3 regions of the Streptomyces sp. NPDC049879 genome follow, and region 1 is predicted to be linked to each of the others. Evidence: predicted binding sites of a transcription regulator. Region 1 holds the regulator's gene; each other region holds the start of a gene.
The links. Region 1 encodes HrcA, which represses chaperone genes, less so after heat shock. Its sites were predicted from a motif close to TTNGCACTCNGNNNNNCNGAGTGCNAA; they were not measured.

Region 2: a site for HrcA is predicted at 2,760-2,786, ahead of groL (chaperonin GroEL). Genes of this name have one in related genera too.
Region 3: a site for HrcA is predicted at 2,641-2,667, ahead of groES (co-chaperone GroES). Genes of this name have one in related genera too.

The regions. Positions count from the first base shown of each region.
Region 1 is NZ_JBITKT010000006.1:62,476-67,035, reverse strand. Features, by position in the region: gene ACIBPC_RS21015 (DUF3097 domain-containing protein) at 1-600, opposite strand, end outside; gene ACIBPC_RS21010 (MBL fold metallo-hydrolase) at 626-1,324, opposite strand; gene hrcA (heat-inducible transcriptional repressor HrcA) at 1,505-2,521, shown strand; gene dnaJ (molecular chaperone DnaJ) at 2,522-3,655, shown strand; gene ACIBPC_RS20995 (16S rRNA (uracil(1498)-N(3))-methyltransferase) at 3,652-4,398, shown strand.
Region 2 is NZ_JBITKT010000009.1:171,519-176,078, reverse strand. Features, by position in the region: gene ACIBPC_RS27285 (helix-turn-helix transcriptional regulator) at 1-67, shown strand, start outside; gene ACIBPC_RS27280 (hypothetical protein) at 75-839, opposite strand; gene groL (chaperonin GroEL) at 972-2,600, opposite strand; gene ACIBPC_RS27270 (cold-shock protein) at 2,873-3,076, opposite strand; gene ACIBPC_RS27265 (MoaD/ThiS family protein) at 3,548-3,826, opposite strand; gene thrC (threonine synthase) at 3,823-4,560, opposite strand, start outside.
Region 3 is NZ_JBITKT010000009.1:235,174-239,733, reverse strand. Features, by position in the region: gene ACIBPC_RS27630 (SDR family oxidoreductase) at 1-246, shown strand, start outside; gene groL (chaperonin GroEL) at 336-1,958, opposite strand; gene groES (co-chaperone GroES) at 2,191-2,499, opposite strand; gene ACIBPC_RS27615 (polysaccharide deacetylase family protein) at 2,755-3,795, opposite strand; gene ACIBPC_RS27610 (methyltransferase) at 3,860-4,560, shown strand, end outside.

The sequences.
Region 1 (4,560 bases):
GAACGGGTGCCCCACCACCAGCACGTGCTCACCGCTCACGGACGCGGCGATCCGCGACTCCTTCGAGCCGGGCACCAGGTGGTCCACCAGCACGCCGAGCCGCGCGTCCGGGCCTGGCCCGAACTCCTCGACCACCTCGGGCAGCCCGTCCACCCCCTCCAGGTACTCCACGACCACGCCCTCGATCCGCAGGTCGTCGCCCCAGACCTTCTCGACCAGCTCCGCGTCGTGCCGCCCCTCCACGTAGATCCGCCCGGCGCGGGCTACGCGGGCGCGCGCCCCCGGCACCGCCAGCGAGCCGGAGGCCGTCCGCGCCGGCCCGGCCGGGGCGGCGGGGCGCCGTACGGGCCGGGTCAGCGTCACGGCGCGCCCGTCGATCAGGAAGCCGCGCGGCTCCAGCGGGAAGACCCGCAGCGCCCCGAAACGGTCCTCCAGCGTGACGGTGTCGCCCTGCGCCGTGCGCTCGCAGCGCACGACCGCGCCGCAGAAGCCGGTCGCGGCCTCCTCGACCACGAGACCGTGGTCCGCCGGGACCTCGGGGACGGGCGTGCGCCGCTTCCACGGCGGCGTCAGGTCGGGACCGTACTGTCGGCTGCGCATGGCCCCATTCGACCACGCGGGCCCCTCACGCCGGCCCGGCTCCGCCGAAGCGCGCACGCAGCGCGTCCCGCTGGGCCCGCACGAAGTCCGCGTCCACCAGCGCGCCGTGCCCTGGCACGTACACCGCCTCGGGCCCGCCGAGATCCAGCAGCCGGTCGAGGGCGCCGGGCCAGCGTTCAGGCCGCGCGTCGGGGCCCGCCTGGGGCTCGCCCGACTCCTCGACCAGGTCGCCGCAGAACACCACGGGGACCGGCCCGTGGACGACCACGGCGATGTCGTGCGACGAGTGCGCCGCGCCCAGGTCCACGAGCAGGGCGCGCCGCCCGCCGCCGAGGTCGAGCGTCACATCGGTGCCGTCCATGATCCGCCAGCGCACCCCGGACAGCAGCTCCTCGCCGTGCGCCGCGTCCTCGGGCGCCAGCCCCTGCCGCACGCCGTCCCGCGCGTTCTCCGCGGCGTCGTGCCGCGGCCCGTAGGCCTCCGCCTCCGGAAACGCGCCCGCTCCCAGCAGGTGGTCGAAGTGCGGGTGCGTGACCACCAGCCGCGTCACGGGGCGGCCGAGCAGCGCCTCCGCCTCCCGCCCGGCGTCCGCGGCGGCGCCGGGCGTGGGCCCCGTGTCCACGAGGAGCAGGCCGTCGTCACCCGCGATCGCGCCGATCGTCTCGTCCCAGCCGGACAGACGACGGCGGATCACGCCGTCCGTCACCTCTTCCCAAGTGCTCATGGACCTGGGACGTTAGCCTGAGCCAACGACAACGAGCCACCCGCACCCGGTCCCCGCCGACAACCGGCACACCGGTCGCGATTCCCTGGGCGTGCTACCCGGCCGTACACTGGTCCAGGGATTGGCACTCGGTGACGTCGAGTGCCAAGGGCGGCGACGGCCGGACGGGAGGTGCGCGGCATGCTCAGTGAACGCAGGCTTGAGGTGCTCAGGGCCATCGTCCAGGACTACGTGGGCACCGAGGAGCCGGTCGGTTCCAAGGCCCTCACGGAGCGGCACAACCTCCAGGTCTCCCCGGCCACCGTGCGCAACGACATGGCGGCCCTGGAGGAGGAGGGGTACATCGCCCAGCCCCACACCAGCGCGGGGCGCGTGCCCACCGACAAGGGCTACCGGCTGTTCGTCGACAAGCTCGCCGACGTGAAGCCGCTGTCCGTGGCCGAGCGCCGGGCGATCCAGAACTTCCTCGACGGCGCCGTGGACCTCGACGACGTCGTCGGCCGCACGGTGCGGCTGCTCGCGCAGCTGACGCGGCAGGTCGCCGTCGTGCAGTACCCCTCGCTCAGCCGCTCCACGGTGCGGCACGTCGAGCTGCTGTCGCTGGCGCCCGCGCGGCTGATGCTGGTGCTGATCACCGACACCGGCCGGGTGGAGCAGCGGCTGATCGACTGCCCGGCGCCGTTCGGGGAGACCTCGCTCGCGGACCTGCGCGCCCGGCTGAACAGCCGGATCGCGGGGCAGCGGTTCCCCGACATGCCGCGGCTGGTGGCGGATCTGCCGGACTCCTTCGACAAGGAGGAGCGCGGCACGGTCTCGACCGTCCTGTCGTCCCTCCTGGAGACGCTGGTCGAGGAGACCGAGGAGCGGCTCGTGATCGGCGGGACCGCCAATCTCACGCGCTTCGGACAGGACTTCACGCTGACGATCAGGCCCGTGCTGGAGGCGCTGGAGGAGCACGTCGTCCTCCTGCGGCTGCTCGGGGAGGCGAAGGACTCGGGGATGACCGTGCGCATCGGTCACGAGAACGCCCACGAGGGCCTGACCTCCACCTCGGTCGTCTCGGTCGGCTACGGTTCTGGGGACGAGGCGGTGGCCAAGCTCGGCGTGGTCGGACCGACCCGCATGGACTACCCGGGAACGATGGGAGCGGTGCGCGCAGTGGCACGGTACGTCGGACAGATCCTCGCGGAGAACTAAGTGGCGACGGACTACTACGCGATCCTCGGCGTGCAGCGGGACGCCTCGCAGGAAGAGATCAAGAAGGCCTTCCGCAGGCTCGCCCGCGAACTGCATCCGGACGTCAATCCGGACCCGAAGACGCAGGAGCGGTTCAAGGAGGTCAACACCGCGTACGAGGTGCTCTCCGACCCGCAGAAGAAGCAGATGTACGACCTCGGCGGCGACCCGCTGGGGAGCGCCGCCTCGGCGGGCGCGGGCTTCGGCGGCGCGGGCTTCGGGAACTTCTCGGACATCATGGACGCCTTCTTCGGCACCGCGTCGCAGCGCGGCCCGAAGTCGCGGACGCGGCGCGGCCAGGACGCCATGATCCGGCTGGAGATCGACCTCAACGAGGCGGCCTTCGGCACGACCAAGGAGATCCAGGTCGACACGGCCACCGTCTGCAACACGTGCAACGGCGAGGGCGCGGCCCCCGGCACGTCGGCGCAGACGTGCGACATGTGCCGCGGCCGGGGCGAGGTGTCGCAGGTGACGCGGTCGTTCCTCGGCCAGGTCATGACGTCGCGGCCCTGCCCGCAGTGCCAGGGCTTCGGGACCGTGGTGCCGACGCCGTGCCCCGAGTGCGCGGGCGACGGCCGGGTGCGGACCCGCAGGACGCTGACGGTGAAGATCCCCGCCGGTGTCGACAACGGCACGCGCATCCAGCTCGCGGGCGAGGGCGAGGTGGGTCCCGGCGGCGGCCCCGCCGGTGACCTGTACGTCGAGATCCGCGAGACGCCGCACGCGGTCTTCCAGCGGCGCGGCGACGACCTGCACTGCACGGTGACCGTGCCGATGACGGCGGCGGCGCTGGGCACGAAGGTGCCGCTGGAGACGCTGGACGGCATGGAGGAGGTCGACATCAGGCCGGGCACGCAGTCCGGCCAGTCGATCCCGCTGCACGCCCGCGGCATCACGCACCTGCGCAGCAGCGGGCGGGGCGACCTCGTGGTGCACGTCGAGGTGCAGACGCCCGGCAAGCTCGACGCGGAGCAGGAGGAGCTGCTGCGGCGCCTGGCGAAGCTGCGGGGCGAGGAGCGGCCCATGGGGCAGTTCCAGCCGGGGCAGCAGGGGCTGTTCTCCCGCCTGAAGGACGCGTTCAACGGGCGATGAGCACGGCTCCTGTCTTCCTGGTCGAGTCGCTCGACGCGGCGGCCGTGGGCCGGACGCTGGTGCTCGACGGCCCCGAGGGGCGGCACGCCGTCTCGGTGCGGCGGCTGCGGCCGGGCGAGGACGTCGTGCTGACGGACGGCCGGGGCACGGGCGCGTCCGGCACGGTGGCGTCGGTCGAGGGCCGCGACCGCCTTGAGGTGACGGTCGGCGGCCTCAGGACCGAGGCGCCGCCCCGGCCGGAGGTGACGGTGGTCCAGGCGCTGCCCAAGGGCGACCGGGGCGAACTGGCCGTGGAGACCATGACCGAGACGGGCGTGGACCGCGTCGTGCCGTGGGCGGCGGCCCGCTGCGTCACCCAGTGGCGGGGCGAGCGGGGCGCGAAGTCCCTCGCCAAGTGGCGTGCCACCGCCCGCGAGGCGGGCAAGCAGGCGCGGCGCCTGCGCTTCCCCGAGGTGACCGAGGCGGTGACGACGCGGGGCGCCGCGGAGCTGCTGGCCGGGGCCGCGTTCGCCGCCGTCCTGCACGAGAGCGGCACCGAGCCGCTGGCGACCGCGCCGCTGCCCGTGGAGGGGCCGATCGTCCTGGTCGTGGGCCCCGAGGGCGGGGTCACGCCGGACGAACTGGCCGCCTTCGCCGAGGCGGGCGCGAAGCCGTACCGGCTCGGCCCCACGGTCCTGCGCACCTCCACGGCGGGCACGGCCGCCCTGGCCCTGCTCCTCGGCCGCACCGGCCGCTGGTCCTGACGCCCGTCCGCCCGGCTCCCTCCGCGAGCGCCGCGCGCCGATGAACGCGCCTCCTGGGCACACTTTTCCAGGGTCCGCGCGCCCTGAGGCCCACGGCGGGAAGGCATGGCGCTCCGGCCGCCCCGCGCCCCCCCGCCCAAGCGCACTCGCGCGGCGCGTGCG
Region 2 (4,560 bases), on a different contig from region 1:
GAGCATCGAGGCGTTCCTCCCGGCCGACGCGGCCACCGCCGCCGCACTGGCGGGCGGCGTCGGCTGACCGCGCGTCAGAGGGCGTCGGCCGCCCGCTGCCACGTGCCGGGCAGCAGGGCCCGCGCCGCGTCGAGCCCGGCGGGGGTGCGGGCCGCCGCCAGGACGACGCGCGACCCGGCCGTGCACAGCAGCGTGTCCTCGCCCGCCAGGTAGTACCGCCCGCCGGGGTGGGCGAGGGCGAGCGGCGTGCAGTGGGTGTCGAGGACGGTCCGCGCGGGGTCGTCGGGGTCGAGCAGCACGTCGTGGTGCGCGTCCGGCCAGGTGGTCATCCACTGCCAGAGCACGAGGTCGAGGAACGCGGTGGACACCCGGTCGAGGTACGGGTGCCAGCCGTCCTGCTCGCCGCCCTCGACGACCGGCGGGTCGTCCTGGCCGAGGTCGGCGACGCGGATGCCGAGCGCCGCGTCCGGCGTGCCGTCGCGGTGGAGGACGAGGACGCCCGCGTCGTCACCGGCGCCGACGCCGTCGTGCAGCCGCAGTTCGCCCGGCGGCACCAGGACGGCCGTCACCTCGCCCGTCAGGTCCTCGCGGCCGCCGAGCAGCGCGTAGCCCTCGCGCAGAGCGGCGGGCAGCGGGACGCCGAGCCGCGCGGCGGCGGTGTCCATCACGTACGCGTCCCAGCCCGGCTGGTGGTCCACCGGGAGCACGGGCGCCCACTCGCGCGTGAAGCGGTCGAGGAACGTCCAGGCGGCCGTCCTGTCCCGCAGCGCGGCGGCCACGTCGCCCGCGAGGTCGAAGGGGTCCACTGCTGGCACGGCGGCGTCGCGTTCGTCCGTCACCCGGGCAGACTACGCGGCGGCACCGACAGCGGCGGCCGCCCCCGGACGCGGCGAGGGCCCGCCCCGGGCGGCGTGCGCCACCCGGAACGGGCCCTCGTCAGCGCGGCTGTGCGAGCCGGTGGAGGGGACTTCTCAGAAGTCCATGCCCCCGCCCATGCCCGCGGCGTCGGCACCGGCGCCCGCGGCGGCCTTCTCCGGCTTGTCCGCGATGACGGCCTCGGTGGTGAGGAACAGCGCGGCGATGGAGGCGGCGTTCTGCAGCGCGGAGCGCGTGACCTTGGCCGGGTCGATGATGCCCTCGGCCAGCAGGTCGACGTACTCGCCGGTCGCGGCGTTGAGGCCGTGGCCCGGGGTCAGGTTGCGCACCTTCTCGACGACGACGCCGCCCTCGAGACCGGCGTTGACGGCGATCTGCTTCAGCGGGGCCTCCAGGGCCAGCTTCACAGCGGCGGCACCGGTGGCCTCGTCACCCGTCAGGTCCAGCTTCTCGAAGACCGAGGCGGCCTGCAGCAGGGCCACGCCGCCACCGGCGACGATGCCCTCCTCGACGGCGGCCTTGGCGTTGCGCACCGCGTCCTCGATGCGGTGCTTGCGCTCCTTCAGCTCGACCTCGGTGGCGGCACCGGCCTTGATGACGGCCACGCCGCCGGCCAGCTTCGCCAGGCGCTCCTGGAGCTTCTCGCGGTCGTAGTCCGAGTCGGAGTTCTCGATCTCGGCGCGGATCTGGTTGACCCGGCCCTGGACCTGGTCGCTGTCGCCGGCACCGTCGACGATGGTGGTCTCGTCCTTGGTGATGACGACCTTGCGGGCGCGGCCGAGCAGGTCGAGGGTCGCGTTCTCCAGCTTGAGGCCGACCTCCTCGGAGATGACCTGGCCACCGGTGAGGATGGCGATGTCGCCGAGCATGGCCTTGCGGCGGTCGCCGAAACCGGGAGCCTTGACCGCGACGGACCGGAAGGTGCCGCGGATCTTGTTGACCACCAGGGTGGACAGGGCCTCGCCCTCGACGTCCTCGGCGATGATCAGCAGCGGCTTGCCCGACTGCATGACCTTCTCCAGCAGCGGAAGGAGGTCCTTCACGTTGCTGATCTTGGAGTTGACGATGAGGATGTACGGGTCCTCGAGCTCGGCCTCCATGCGCTCCATGTCGGTCGCGAAGTACGCCGAGATGTAGCCCTTGTCGAAGCGCATGCCCTCGGTGAGCTCCAGCTCAAGACCGAAGGTCTGCGACTCCTCGACGGTGATGACGCCTTCCTTGCCGACCTTGTCCATCGCCTCGGCGATCAGCTCGCCGATCTGCGTGTCACCGGCCGAGATGGAGGCGGTGGAGGCGATCTGCTCCTTGGTCTCGACCTCCTTGGCCTGGCCGAGCAGGGCCTCGGAGACCTTCTCCACGGCGGCCTCGATGCCCCGCTTCAGGGCCATCGGGTTGGCGCCCGCCGCGACGTTGCGCAGGCCCTCGCGGACCAGCGCCTGGGCCAGCACGGTCGCCGTGGTCGTGCCGTCACCGGCCACGTCGTCCGTCTTCTTGGCGACCTCCTTGACGAGCTCGGCGCCGATCTTCTCGTAGGCGTCCTCGAGCTCGATCTCCTTGGCGATCGACACACCGTCGTTGGTGATGGTGGGGGCGCCCCACTTCTTCTCCAGCACGACGTTCCGGCCCTTGGGGCCGAGCGTGACCTTGACGGCGTCGGCGAGCTGGTTCATCCCGCGCTCAAGGCCGCGCCGCGCCTCCTCGTTGAACGCGATGATCTTGGCCATGTGAAGTGGTCCTCCCAGAACAGGGGTGGATTGCGCCGGACCGCGCTGGCGCCCGCGACGGACGGCCCAGGGCCTGCGGTTCCTTGCCCCGCCTGGCCGCCGGACCTCACCGAACCGGTCCTTGCTGTCACTCTCACCTCTAGAGTGCTAACCCCATGATTAGCACTCTCCCCCGGCGAGTGCAAACCCCCCGGGGGGTGACACGCACCAGGGCCCGCACCCCTGTCCGGGGTGCGGGCCCTGGTCGTGGCGCTCGCGGTGCGGTCGGCGGTTCAGACGGTCACCCGGACCATGTCGGCCTGAGGACCCTTCTGACCCTGAGAGATCTCGAACTCGACCCGCTGTCCTTCTTCCAGAGTGCGGTAGCCGTCCATCTGGATCGCGCTGTAGTGGACGAACACGTCCGCACCACCGTCTACCGCGATGAAGCCGTAGCCCTTCTCCGCGTTGAACCACTTGACGGTGCCCTGAGCCATTTCCTAACTCCCCATTTGTGCCGGCCCATTCACGAGACCGCACTCCGCGGGCCCGGGTCAGACCTGTCAGACCCCACCCCCCGGCCGTGTGGGGGTGTGCGCCGGAACGCGTGACCGCCGCTGAATGTATCTGCACGGACGCCCAGCGCAACAGGCCATTCGAGGGAGATTTCTTGAGACCACGATCCGGGCAAACGCCGCACGGGGGAAGGTAGTTGGACCATCTCCCCCGGCTCAAAAGTGCCAACCCGACAATTGGTGCACCAATTTTCGGCACGAGATTTGCGCGATGTGTCGCGAATTCATATGCGCCCGGCACGGGCGGGGGCGGGAGGCGCTCGCCACTTTAGCGTTCCCGTGACACGCGACCGCCCCGGAACACGCGGTTCCGGGGCGGCGGGGGTATCTGGACGGTGCGTTTTCGGACGTGCTCGCCGGGGAGCGCGCGACGGCGCGCGCCCCGGCGGGGGGTCAGCAGCCGCCGGCGACGGCCGGGATGATCGAGACGCCCGCGCCGTCCGGCGTCGGCGTGGCCAGGCCCTCGGCGAACCGCACGTCGTCGTCGTTCACATAGACGTTCACGAAGCGCCGCAGCTTGCCCTGGTCGTCCAGCACGCGCCCCGCGATGCCCTGGTGGTTGCGGTCGAGGTCGGCGAGGACCTCCTCCAGCGTGCCGCCCTCGGCGGCCACCTCGGACGCGCCGCCGGTGTACGTGCGCAGGATCGTGGGGATACGGACGGTGACGCTCATGCCAGCCCAGCCTCTCGGAAGGCGTCCAGGTTCGGACGGATGGTCGCGGTAGGACCGGTGGTCGGGGCCACCGCGTCCAGGGTCTTCAGGCCGTCGCCGGTGTTCACGACGACGGTGGTCAGCGAGGGGTCGAGCGCGCCCGCCTCGATCAGCTTGCGGGTCACGCCGAGCGTCACGCCGCCCGCCGTCTCCGTGAAGATGCCCTCGGTCCTGGCCAGCAGCTTGATGGCGTCCACGATCTCGGCGTCCGTGACGTCCTCGACCGCGCCGCCCGTCCGCCGCGCGATGTCCAGGACGTACGGGCCGTCCGCCGGGTTGCCGATGGCGAGGGACTTGGCGATCGTGTCGGGCCGCACCGGCCGCACCACGTCGTGGCCCTCGCGCCAGGCGCGGGAGACCGGGGAGCAGCCCTCGGCCTGGGCGCCGAAGATCCGGTAGGGCCGGTCCTCGACCAGGCCGGTCTCGATCAGCTCCCTGAGTCCCTTGTCGATCTTGGTCAGCTGGGAGCCGGAGGCGATCGGGATGACGATCTGGTCCGGCAGCCGCCAGCCGAGCTGCTCGCAGATCTCGAACGCCAGGGTCTTCGAGCCCTCGGCGTAGTACGGCCGCAGGTTGACGTTGGTGAAGCCCCAGCCCTCGCCGACGGGGTCGCCGATCAGTTCGCTGCAGAAACGATTCACATCGTCGTAGTTGCCCTCGATGGCCACGACGTCGCCGCCGTAGACCGCCGCCAT
Region 3 (4,560 bases), on a different contig from region 1:
GAGTTCCACCGGCGCGCGGAGATGCGGACGGACAACATCCCCGGCTGGATGTGGCTGGACGCGGACCGCGTGGTCGACGCCGCGCTGCGGGACCTGGCGCGCGGGCGGACCGTGTGCATCCCGGACGCGCGCTACCGCGCGCTGCTCGGCGCCGCGCGCCTGATGCCGCGCGGGGCGCTCGGCGGCATCTCGTCGCGCGCCGGGCGGCGCTTCGGCCCGCGGCGGGGCGGTGACGCGACGGCCTGAGCCCGTTCGTCAGCGGTCGCGGGAACGGCGGGACCCCGCCGCGCGGTGTGCGCGGCGGGGTCCTGTGCCGTTCGGCGGTGCGGCGCGGGTCAGTGCGAGTGACCGTGGCCGTGACCGGCGGCCTCGGGCTCCTCTTCCTTCTTCTCCACCACGAGGGTCTCGGTGGTGAGCAGCAGGGAGGCGATCGAGGCGGCGTTCTGCAACGCGGAGCGGGTCACCTTGACCGGGTCGATGACGCCGTCCTTGACCAGGTCGCCGTAGGTGCCGGTGGCGGCGTTGTAGCCCTCGCCCTTGTCCAGCTCGGCGACCTTGGAGGTGATGACGTAGCCCTCGAGGCCCGCGTTCTCCGCGATCCAGCGCAGCGGCTCGACGGCGGCGCGGCGGACGATGGCGACGCCGGTCGCCTCGTCACCGGTGCGGCCGAGGCCACCGTCGAGGACCTTCGCGGAGTGCACGAGGGAGGCGCCGCCACCGGGGACGATGCCCTCCTCGACCGCCGCGCGGGTCGCCGAGATGGCGTCCTCCAGACGGTGCTTCTTCTCCTTCAGCTCCACCTCGGTGGCGGCGCCGACGCGGATGACGCACACGCCGCCGGCCAGCTTGGCGAGGCGCTCCTGGAGCTTCTCGCGGTCCCAGTCGGAGTCCGTGTTCTCGATCTCGGCGCGGATCTGGGCGACCCGGCCCTCGATGTCGGCGCGCTCGCCGGCACCGTCGACGATCGTGGTGTCGTCCTTGGTGATGGTCACGCGGCGCGCGGTGCCGAGGACGTCGAGACCGACCTGGTCGAGCTTGAGGCCGACCTCCTCGGAGATGACGGTGCCGCCGGTGAGGGTGGCCATGTCGCCGAGCATCGCCTTGCGGCGGTCGCCGAAGCCGGGGGCCTTGACGGCGACCGAGTTGAAGGTGCCGCGGATCTTGTTGACGACCAGGGTGGACAGCGCCTCGCCGTCCACGTCCTCGGCGATGATCAGCAGCGGGCGGGACGCGCCGGACTGCATGATCTTCTCCAGCAGCGGCAGGAGGTCCTGGATGGAGGAGATCTTGCCCTGGTGGATCAGGATGTACGGGTCGTCGAGGACGGCCTCCATGCGCTCCTGGTCGGTCACCATGTAGTGCGACAGGTAGCCCTTGTCGAAGGCCATGCCCTCGGTGAAGTCCAGGTCGAGACCGAAGGTCTGGGACTCCTCGACGGTGATCACGCCGTCCTTGCCGACCTTGTCCATCGCCTCGGCGATCAGCTCGCCGACCCGCTTGTCCTGGGCGGACAGGGCGGCGACCGCGGCGATGTCCTCCTTGGAGTCGATCGGGCGGGCGCTGGCCTTCAGGTCCTCGGCGACGGCGGCGACGGCCGCGTCGATGCCGCGCTTGAGGCCGGAGGGCGAGGCGCCGGCGGCGACGTTGCGCAGGCCCTCGCGGACCAGCGCCTGGGCCAGGACGGTCGCGGTGGTGGTGCCGTCACCCGCGATGTCGTTGGTCTTGGTCGCCACCTCCTTGACGAGCTGGGCGCCCAGGTTCTCGTAGGCGTCCTCGACCTCGACCTCGCGGGCGATGGTCACACCGTCGTTGGTGATGGTGGGCGCGCCGAACTTCTTGTCGATGACGACGTTGCGGCCCTTGGGGCCGATGGTCACCTTGACGGCGTCGGCGAGCGCGTTGACGCCGCGCTCGAGGGCGCGCCGCGCGTCCTCGTCGAACTTCAGGATCTTCGCCATGGCTGTGGGTGTCCCCTTGTGCGTGATCTCTCGGACTGCTGGAGGACCCGTGGTGCCGCGCGGGTGCGTCGGGCCACGGGGTCGGCCGGCCGTTCAGGTGGTGGACGGGCCGGTGTCACCGGTCCTGTCCGCCGCCTGAGCGGCCGGCGGACGCGTCCGTGCCCCGGGCCCGGTCAGCCGAACGGTGTCGGCGCGGGTACCGGGGCACGGTCCGGCGTCGCGTGCGATGCCGTTACTTCTCGATGATCGCGAGGACGTCGCGAGCCGAGAGGACGAGGTAGTCCTCGTTGTTGTACTTGACCTCGGTGCCGCCGTACTTGCTGTACAGCACCACGTCGCCGACCTTCACGTCGAGCGGCAGACGGTTGCCGTCCTCGAAGCGGCCGGGGCCCACGGCAAGGACGGTGCCCTCCTGGGGCTTCTCCTTGGCGGTGTCAGGAATGACCAGGCCCGAGGCCGTGGTCTGCTCGGCGTCGAGCGGCTGGACCACGATGCGGTCCTCGAGCGGCTTGATGGCAACCTTGCTGGCGGTCGTCACGATCCGACCTCCCCCTTCGGAGATCCGGGGCTTCTATGGCTGGATGGCGACCTGGTGGACCCGTCGTCGCGGGTGCCGAGTCCGCCCGTCGCGCGTAGCTGGCACTCTCATGGTGTGAGTGCCAGAGTTGAGACTAGGCGGCGGTTAGCACTCAGTCAACCAGAGTGCCAATGCCGCCGGTCGCGAGCCTAACGGACGGGGCGGCGCGCGCGGCCGTTCCCGCGGCCCCGGCGGGTCCCGGCGCCCGCGCCGCACGGGTCACACGTAGTCCTCCAGCCGGGCGATGGCGAATCCCTGTTCGCTCACGGCGTCAAGGAGGCGGCGCAGCATGTCCGTCATGCTGCCGTCCCACTCGCGTTCGCCGCGGAAGTGGGTGAGGACGATGTCGCCCGGGTGGAAGCGGCGGTCGGCGCGGCCGTAGTCGATGCGGTCGGGGAACACCTCCTCCGCCCAGAGCGGGACGACTTCGATGCCGCAGTCGGCGGCGGCGCGGAGGGTGTCGCGGTTGTAGGCGCCGTAGGGCGGGCGGAAGAGGGTGGGGCGTTCGTCCAGTTCGCGGGTGAGGTTCGCCTGCTGGCCGCAGATCTCGGCGCGCTGCTCGGCGTAGGTGAGGCGGGTCATCTCGCGGTGGTTGATGGTGTGGTTGTGGCTGTGGTGGCCGTCTTCGAGGGCGTCGCGGAAGAAGCCGTAGTCCTCGCGGGCGACCTCGTCGGAGAGGAAGCCGCTGACGGGGAGGTCCAGTTCGCGGAGCATGCGGAGGAGTTCCGGGTCCTTGTCGGCGCCGTCGTCGATGGTGAGGAAGACCACCTTCTGGTCGGTGGGGACGCGGACGATCACCGGGGGGAGCCCTTCGCCGGTGAGGTGTCCCGGTTCGGGGGCGAGGCGGGGCGGGGTGGCCGGGGGTTCGGGGGCGCGGAGGGGGACCTTGCGCAGCCCCCACGTCTTGGCGGCGGCGACGCGGCGGGTCTCGGCGCGTTCGAGCTTCTCGGCGTACGCCTCCAGCGCGTGGGCGGCGGTGCGCGCCTGGTCGCGCTGCGGGGCGCCCAGGGCGAGTGCCGTGACGCGCTCGGCGGCGCCTGGCCCGGGGGCGCTGTCGGTGGTGGCGTCCATGCCGTACGCCTGGTCCTGCCCGTGGTCCTGGCGGGCGGGGTCGTGGGCGAGGAGGCGGACGGGAAGTCCCGAGCAAGCGACGGCGAGTATCGTCGCGCCGCCGATGGCCAGGGAGCGGCGGACCCTGACCGGGGCCCGCCGTCCCGTATACCGCTTATCATTTTGTCCTACTTGTCCGATAATCCCCATGGTTCGGGATGGTGCCACCGGCGGCGGGCCGGTCCCCGAACGCCGTTCCGGCGGAGCGGGGAGAATGACCCGTGTGGCCGCACCCTCACCCCCCGCCGACCCCGCCGACCCCATCGCTTTCCGCGCGCTGCTGACCGGAACGGGCCGGGACCTGCTCGCGCAGCTGCGCGACCTGGACCCCGCCGACGAGCTGGCGGTGGCGACCCGGCTGCGGCGCGACCACCCGCCCGCGCTGGTGTCCGCCGCCATCGGGCAGGCGCGGCTGCGGCAGCGTGCGGCGGCCAAGTTCGGCGCGGACGCGGGGCGGATGTTCTTCACGCCGGACGGCGTGGAGCAGGCGACGCGGGCGCCGGTCGCCGCCTGGCGGGCGGCGCGCTTCGCGGCGCTCGGGGTGCGGCGGGTCGCCGATCTGGGGTGCGGGATCGGGGGTGACGCCATCGCGCTGGCGCGTGCCGGGATCTCGGTGGTGGCGGTGGACCGCGACCCGTTGACCTGCGCGGTCGCGGAGGCCAACGTGGCGGCGCTGGGGCTGGCCGACCTGATCGAGGTGCGGCGGGGCGACGTGGCGGAGGCGCTGGACGGCGGTGTGCTGGCGCGATGTGACGGGCTGTTCGCCGATCCGGCGCGGCGCGGGGGGCGCGGCCGGGTGTTCGACCCGGAGGCGTACTCGCCGCCGCTGTCCTGGGCCGTCGCCGCCGCACGGCGGGTGCCGTTCGCGGCGCTGAAGACGGCGCCGGGCATCCCGCACGAGGCGGTGCCGCCCGG